3 regions of the Paenarthrobacter sp. NPDC056912 genome follow, and region 2 is predicted to be linked to each of the others. Evidence: riboswitches for the same ligand, from Rfam matches in the RefSeq annotation. Region 2 holds a riboswitch; each other region holds the start of a gene.
The links. Region 2 has a riboswitch for S-adenosylmethionine ahead of ACFRJ9_RS18525 (aminotransferase class V-fold PLP-dependent enzyme). Riboswitches for the same ligand answer to the same signal wherever they lie in the genome.

Region 1 (2,256 bases), on a different contig from region 2:
GCTCCGGCGGCGGCCGCGGCTTGGGCCGCTGCCGGAAGGGCGTCCGCTGTGTCCGCGGATACCAGGGCAACGTCGGCCTCGACGGCGGGAATCAGTTCAGCGGGCGCGAACACCACCAGTTGGCCTTGGAGGGGGCGCGGGATGATGGACGGGCCCTTGACGGAGAAGCGTTCGCCCTCGAAGTCCGCGTAGTGCAACTTGTTCCGGTCCAGGTACCGGCCGGTTGAGACGTCACGGATCACGGCGTCGTCTTCCCACGAGTCCCAGAGCAGACGGCCGGCTTGGACAACGTCCGCGGCTTCATAGGCCGCATCGCCTTCCGGCAACGGTGTGCGACCCACTGCCCGGGCTTCCTCTTGGAGGTTCTCCGCGTTGACCAACCACCCCGCCCTGCCCAGGGAGGAGTAGTCAAGGCTGGCCAACTGGGTTGCCACATGAAACGGCTCAGCGAAGAGCGTGCCGGCCTCGGGGACCAGCCCGATGGATCGGGTGATGGGTGCTGCGAAGGCCGCACGCTGGATCGCATCGATCCGGCCCGCGATTCCGGTGCTTCCGGGGTCCACCACGCGGGTGTCCCGGAACGTTGCCACGTGGAAACCCGCGATATCGGCAGCCTGAACAGTTTCACGAATCCGCTGGCCCCCCAATAGTGCCTGCGGCTCGTGCTGTGCCCTGCGCCATGCGGCCGGGTGGGCTCCATCGCCGTCGAGCTCCACGGCAACCACTCGGGAACGGAATTCGGGTTTAGAAGGCATGGTGATCTCTTTCTTTACGCCGCTCAGCGGCCGGGACGACATTCACTTGCCGCAATTGCGGCCAGGTCTGTTTCCGGAGCACCCCGCCATTAATGCCTGAGGGTTGCCGCAGCACGAGCCGGTCCTTGGCGTGCTGACTCTTGACCTATGAGTCGAATGTAGGAGCGGCTCCAAGGAATGTACAAACCGCTGGACTCGGGGCGTCAACGCGGGAAATGGCGCGTCAAGCGGCGGCGAAAATCGTCATCTTCGCCCCGCCAAAGAGCACGTATGACGGTCCGTTTCGCAGAATTTCCTCAGATTTAGCAGGGTTGAGCGGGGTGACGGATCGGCTTTGGCGGCGCGTCGGCCCTCCGTAGTGTCGTGCCATGCCGAAGCCCTCCGTTACCCCCTTGTCCGTCCTCGACCTCAGCCCTGTGTCGGCCGGGCAAACCCCCGGTGACGCATTGCGCAGCACCCTGGCCCTTGCCGCTTCCGCCGAGGCCTCCGGCTACTCCCGCTACTGGCTCGCAGAACACCACCTCAATACCGGTGTTGCTGGTTCAGCCCCGCATATCCTTGCCGGGCTGGTGGCCTCCGCTACCAAGACGATCCGGGTGGGCACGGCCGCCACGCTGCTGGGAAACTATCGCGCGCTCCAGATCGCTGAAAGCATCGGAACACTCGCGGCAGTGTTCCCTGACAGACTGGACCTGGGCTTCGGACGCTCCGGCCCGCCCAAATCACCCGGCGAACCTGCGCCCGGATTCGTGGCCGCGGCAGGCAGCATCCCGGAAGCGGATCCAGCTGTCCGAGTGGTTGACGGCCTGCTGGTTCCGGCGCCGCGTCCGATTTTCGGGGCAGTGCTTCCGCGGAAGTTCCGTTTGCAGGGCGAGCTCCTTGGCCGCTTCCCTGGTGACACTGAAAACTTCGAAGACGACGTTCAGGACATCATCGGCTTCTTCACGGGCGAATACCGCACCAGGCACGGTGAGGAAGTCACGGCAACCCCTGCCCTGGGCCAGTCGCCCCAGTTCTGGATCCACGGCTCCACCGCCGGACCCAGCGCAAGGCTCGCCGGCAAGCTCGGGCTTCCGTTCGGGGCCAACTACCACGTGGCACCGGCCAACGTGCTGGATTCCGTGGCCGAATATCGGGCACACTTCAAGCCCTCCGCAGCATTGGCTGAACCCCACGTGATCGTTTCGGCCGACGTCCTGGTAGCGCCCGACGAGCACCGTGCGCAGCGGCTTTCCCGAGGGTACGCGCAATGGGTCCACGGGATCCGCAGCGGCCACGGAGCCATTCCCTACCCGTCCCCGGAAGATGCCCTTGAGCTCCGGTTGGATGCCGAAGCCGAGGACCTCATCAAAGACCGGCTGGACACAAGGTTCGTCGGAGACCCCCACCAGGTCAGTGAAAAGTTGCGGACATTGCAACGAGCCACGGGGGCCCAGGAGCTCCTTATCACCACCATCGCGTACCACCCCGCCGACCGCGAGACCTCCTACCAGTTGCTCGC
Region 2 (2,256 bases):
CCGATTCCGTCGATGCCCAGACCATGGACCGATTCAAGGCACTGGACCTGCAGATCGAAACCAAGCCTGACCTCACACCCGTCACGGACGCCGACAAGGCCGCCGAGGAAGCGATCCGCGGGCAGTTATCACGCTCTCGTCCCCGTGACGCCGTCCTCGGCGAGGAGTTCGGGAGCAGCGGGCACGGCTCGCGTCGCTGGATTATCGACCCCATCGATGGCACCAAGAACTTTGTCCGCGGGGTTCCGGTGTGGGCCACATTGATCGCCCTCGTGGACGAAGGAGAGCCCGTTGTGGGTGTGGTCAGCGCGCCCGCATTGGGCAAGCGCTGGTGGGCCGCCAAGGAAATGGGCGCCTACATGGGCCGTTCCCTGGCATCGGCCACCCGACTCAAAGTTTCCAATGTCTCGCGCCTGGCAGACGCCTCGATGTCCTACTCGAGCCTTTCGGGTTGGAAGGAGCGCGGCAACCTGGATGAATTCATGGGGCTCACCGAGGACATCTGGCGCACGCGCGCCTACGGTGACTTCTGGTCCTATTGCCTGGTGGCCGAGGGTGCCGTGGACATCGCCTGCGAGCCGGAGCTGAACCTCTATGACATGGCAGCGCTGGTCCCCATCGTTACGGAGGCAGGCGGTCGCTTCACGTCCCTGGAGGGCGAAGACGGCCCCTTCGGCGGCAATGCCCTGGCGACGAACTCCATCCTGCATTCCGAGGTCCTCAAGCGGCTCAACCCCGCCTTGGACGACCTCCTCTGATGTAATCCAGCCTGCACACTTCTGGACAGTTTTGGCGAATTTTCGACGGCGGGTGCCTCCTTTGGGAGGCACCCGCCGTCTTTTATTCGACGAAACGACTGCCCGCCATTCTCCGTAACAATGTGCTTAACAAAACCTGGCGGCTTTGGAGGGAGCGTCGGAGGTGCCCTAACCTCTTTACAGGTCACGAGTGCCAGCGCTAAACCCCGGTTTGCTGGCCGGCAACCCTCCATTCGCGGTGGGGTGCCCCGGGTGACGACCTGGCCGGTCCGGAACGGATACGGCAAGCGCGGATCCCCTGCGGGGGTCCCTCTTGAGTGAGGTCCCATGAGCACTGTCACGTTAAACTCAAACACCAGGCCGTCCTCCGCACAGGCAGCCGCCGCCTCGCGGCCGCTGGCCGCAGTCACTGGCGCGGAACTGCAGGCGCCCCTGATTCAGGGCGGCCACGTTCGCTATGCCAATCTCGACTACGGTGCTTCGGCACCTGCGTTGACCATTGTGTCGGCCTATCTGAACGAAGTTCTTCCGTACTACGCCAGCGTCCACCGCGGCGCCGGCTACGCGTCCCAGATCAGCACCTCGGTGTACGAGAACTCCCGAAACATCGTCCGGGAGTTCGTCGGCGGCAGGGCGGACGATTCCGTCATCTTCACCCGCAACACCACGGACTCCTTGAACCTGCTGGCCGGGTGCCTTCCCCAGGTCAACGGACAGAACACCGGCGAGGTCCTTTACCTGGATATTGAGCACCACGCCAACCTTCTTCCCTGGCAGGGTGTACCGCACCGCAGCGTCATTGCGGCCCCAACACTGGCGGCCACCTTGGAGAACCTTCGTGCGGAGCTCAGCGAGGGCGGCGTGTCGCTGCTCGCCATAACGGGCGCTTCCAACGTAACCGGCGAAATCCTGCCCATCGCACAGCTGGCGTCGTTGGCCCACGAATACGGGGCACGGATTGTGGTGGACGCGGCCCAGCTCGCTCCGCACCGCCGGATCAACATCGCCGAGGCCGACGTCGACTACGTTGTTTTCTCCGGCCACAAGCTCTATGCACCCTTCGGTGCAGGCGTTGTTGTTGGCCGGCCGGATTGGCTTGACGCAGGACCCCCCCACTTGGCCGGCGGCGGAGCCGTGCGTGAGGCCCGCCTGGACTCCGTCAGCTGGGCCACAGGACCGGCCCGCCACGAGGGCGGCTCCCCCAATGTTTTGGGCGCAGCCACGCTTGCCCGTGCCACCCAGGTTCTGGCAGGGCTGGATGAGGATGCGTGGCATGCCCACGAGGCCTCCATCCGCTCGTACCTTGTGGATGGACTGCGGGCGATCGACGGCGTCACCGTCCACCAGATCTTCAGCGATTCCGAGGACACCATTGGCGTGGTCAACTTCTCTGTTGAAGGTTTCGACGCTGGATTGGTCGCCGCATACCTGGCGGCCGAGCACGGAATCGGTCTCCGGGACGGCCGTTTCTGCGCCCACCCGCTCCTGAAGCGCCTCG
Region 3 (2,256 bases), on a different contig from region 2:
CTTCGTGGATTTGCTCGTCGGCAGCCATGGCCGGTGTGGCTGCTGGATCCGTGCCGTAAGGGGAACGGCCTTCCGCCCGTTGGGCCAGGGCCAAAACGAATACTGATCCGAAGTGGCGGGCGAAGAAGCCCAGGAGCTGGCTGCGGATGGACGCGGCCTTGGGCATTCCCGCGTGCTCTCCCAGGAGCTTGAGCCAATGTGCCTCGTGGCGTCCTTCGGCTTCGGCCAGGGCCAAAAGGATCTGGCGCTCTTCGCCGTCGCGGCGCTGGGCGAGTTCGCGGTAGACGGCGGCCTCGGCGCGCTCGTCAGCCAAATATTGGCGCCAGCGCCGGATGTCCGAAGCCGTGGGCGGCGTTGTTTCCGCAGAGGGGTCTTGAGGGGTGGGATCCGGAGCGGGGCTCGACGAATCGGGGGATTCCTGGTGCTTCTGCACTTTTTCTCCTGTGCTGGGTGGGGTAGTTGCGGCCCCATTGCAGCCCCCACTGTACCGCTAATTGGCGGGGATTTTCGGCTGGTATTCCTTAGTTGGAATGTTCGGTGCACCGTAATTTCCGGCCCTTCTTGACCCCTTGCGGGCGCGGTGCTCAGATGGAAGAACAGGGGCGGGGCCCTCTCCCCGCAACCGGTTATTGGGCCGCTCGGCCCACGAGACGGAGGTTGCAGCATGAACACCACCGAATCACACGCCAATCACCCGCTCCGGGCAACCATTGAGTCGGACCCGGCCTATGACTACAGCGAAGACCAGGAAGTGGACGAGGCCTGGGTGGAGGAAGTAGACGCCCCCGAGGACGACGAACGCGTGGTCCCGCTCGATGACACCGAAGAGTTCCGCGGGGAGGACGAGGGCAGCTAGCCCTCGGCCCCGTTGCGGAGTTGGAAGTGCCGTTCGCTTCCTGCCCTTTGGCCGGGGGCGGCGACAGTCACTGTCAGGGTTCCGGACGCTTCACACCAGCGCGTTGAACGCACGGCCCGGGCCAGCGCCCGCTCGATCATGCGCGGTTCGGGATGCTGGAACCGGGCTGACCCGCCGTGCGTGGTGATGGTCACCGTTCCAAGGACAAGGTCGACGGCGGGAATCACCGCCACCGCGTGAGTGGCAGGCGGGAGGGGGATGCTTGAGGCAGGGGTGGTATCACCTTGGTACGGCAAGGGAATGCTCCTTGGGGGAGTGCTCTTGCCCGCTCGGTTGTCTCTGGTCCGGGACGGGCCGCTTCCTCATCCGAACCACCCGTGAACATGGGGTTGGTGCGTGGCCAGTCGGAGCTTGGCGCCACATCTCTTGAAGCTGGAATCACTTTACCGCACGTGTTTCTTGTTGTGGGGCCCGCTTTGCGTGGTTTCGGGCCGTTTGAACGCGCAAAGCAGGCCCCGCAACTCGCATTTGTCGGGCACAGAACAACGGCGGCGCTGCCCCGGAAAGGGGCGGCACCGCCGTCGAACTTTGCTCAGTATCCTGTTTGCTGCCGAAGGTTCCTGTTAGTTGGCCTTGTGGCTGCTGACGGGGTGTTCCTGAATCGGGAGCTCGTCAGAGACGGCCCCTGCCACGCGCTTGTCCCACGCGGCGCGGACCGCGGGGTCGGTGGGCGGTGTGAGGAGGGAAATCACCACGTAGGCCAGGAACGAGGCTGCCAGGCCGAAGTAGATCGGTTCGTTGGCGTAGACGCCGTCTGCGCTCGGAATGATTCCGGTGGCGAACATGACCAGCAGCGCCAGGGTCAGCACGGAACCAATCGCCATGGACCACGCCGCAGCGATGCCGGTTCCGCGCTTCCACACCAGGCCACCCAGAATGGCAACCAGGAGGCCGCCTACCAGGATGTCGTAGGCGATGGTGAGGGCAACCACCACGTCCTGCGCGGCCATGGAGATCAGGACCGCGACGATGCCAAGGCCAAGTACCCAGTAACGGTTTGCCCGGACGTCGTGCTCCGGGTTTTCTGTGTCATCGGTGTTGATGGTCTTGCCGAACCAGCTGGCAACGAACGGAACAACGTCCGCACGGGCCACCGTCGCAGCGGCGATCAGGGCGCCGGAAGCGGTGGACATCATGGCTGCGACAGCAGCGGCCATGACCAGGCCGCCGATGCCGATCGGCAGGATGTGGGTTGCTACCTCGGCATACACCACGTCCTTGCCGAGGTTGGCGACGTCGATATCGGGAAGCGCCACGCGGGCAGCCAAACCGATCAGGGCGCCGGCGATGCCGTAGAGGATGCAGTAGACACCGGCGGTGGCTCCACCCCAGCGGGCAAC

Region 1: another riboswitch for S-adenosylmethionine. It lies ahead of ACFRJ9_RS02345 (LLM class flavin-dependent oxidoreductase); the one in region 2 lies ahead of ACFRJ9_RS18525 (aminotransferase class V-fold PLP-dependent enzyme).
Region 3: another riboswitch for S-adenosylmethionine. It lies ahead of ACFRJ9_RS19505 (hypothetical protein); the one in region 2 lies ahead of ACFRJ9_RS18525 (aminotransferase class V-fold PLP-dependent enzyme).

What each region holds. Positions count from the first base shown of each region.
Region 1 is NZ_JBHUCD010000002.1:78,748-81,003, forward strand. Features, by position in the region: gene ACFRJ9_RS02345 (LLM class flavin-dependent oxidoreductase) at 1-755, opposite strand, end outside; SAM riboswitch class IV at 793-901, opposite strand; gene ACFRJ9_RS02350 (LLM class flavin-dependent oxidoreductase) at 1,124-2,256, shown strand, end outside.
Region 2 is NZ_JBHUCD010000018.1:109,193-111,448, reverse strand. Features, by position in the region: gene hisN (histidinol-phosphatase) at 1-758, shown strand, start outside; SAM riboswitch class IV at 941-1,054, shown strand; gene ACFRJ9_RS18525 (aminotransferase class V-fold PLP-dependent enzyme) at 1,086-2,256, shown strand, end outside.
Region 3 is NZ_JBHUCD010000020.1:83,001-85,256, forward strand. Features, by position in the region: gene ACFRJ9_RS19495 (VIT1/CCC1 transporter family protein) at 1-433, opposite strand, end outside; gene ACFRJ9_RS19500 (hypothetical protein) at 665-856, shown strand; gene ACFRJ9_RS19505 (hypothetical protein) at 853-1,152, opposite strand; SAM riboswitch class IV at 1,169-1,288, opposite strand; gene ACFRJ9_RS19510 (sodium:solute symporter) at 1,480-2,256, opposite strand, start outside.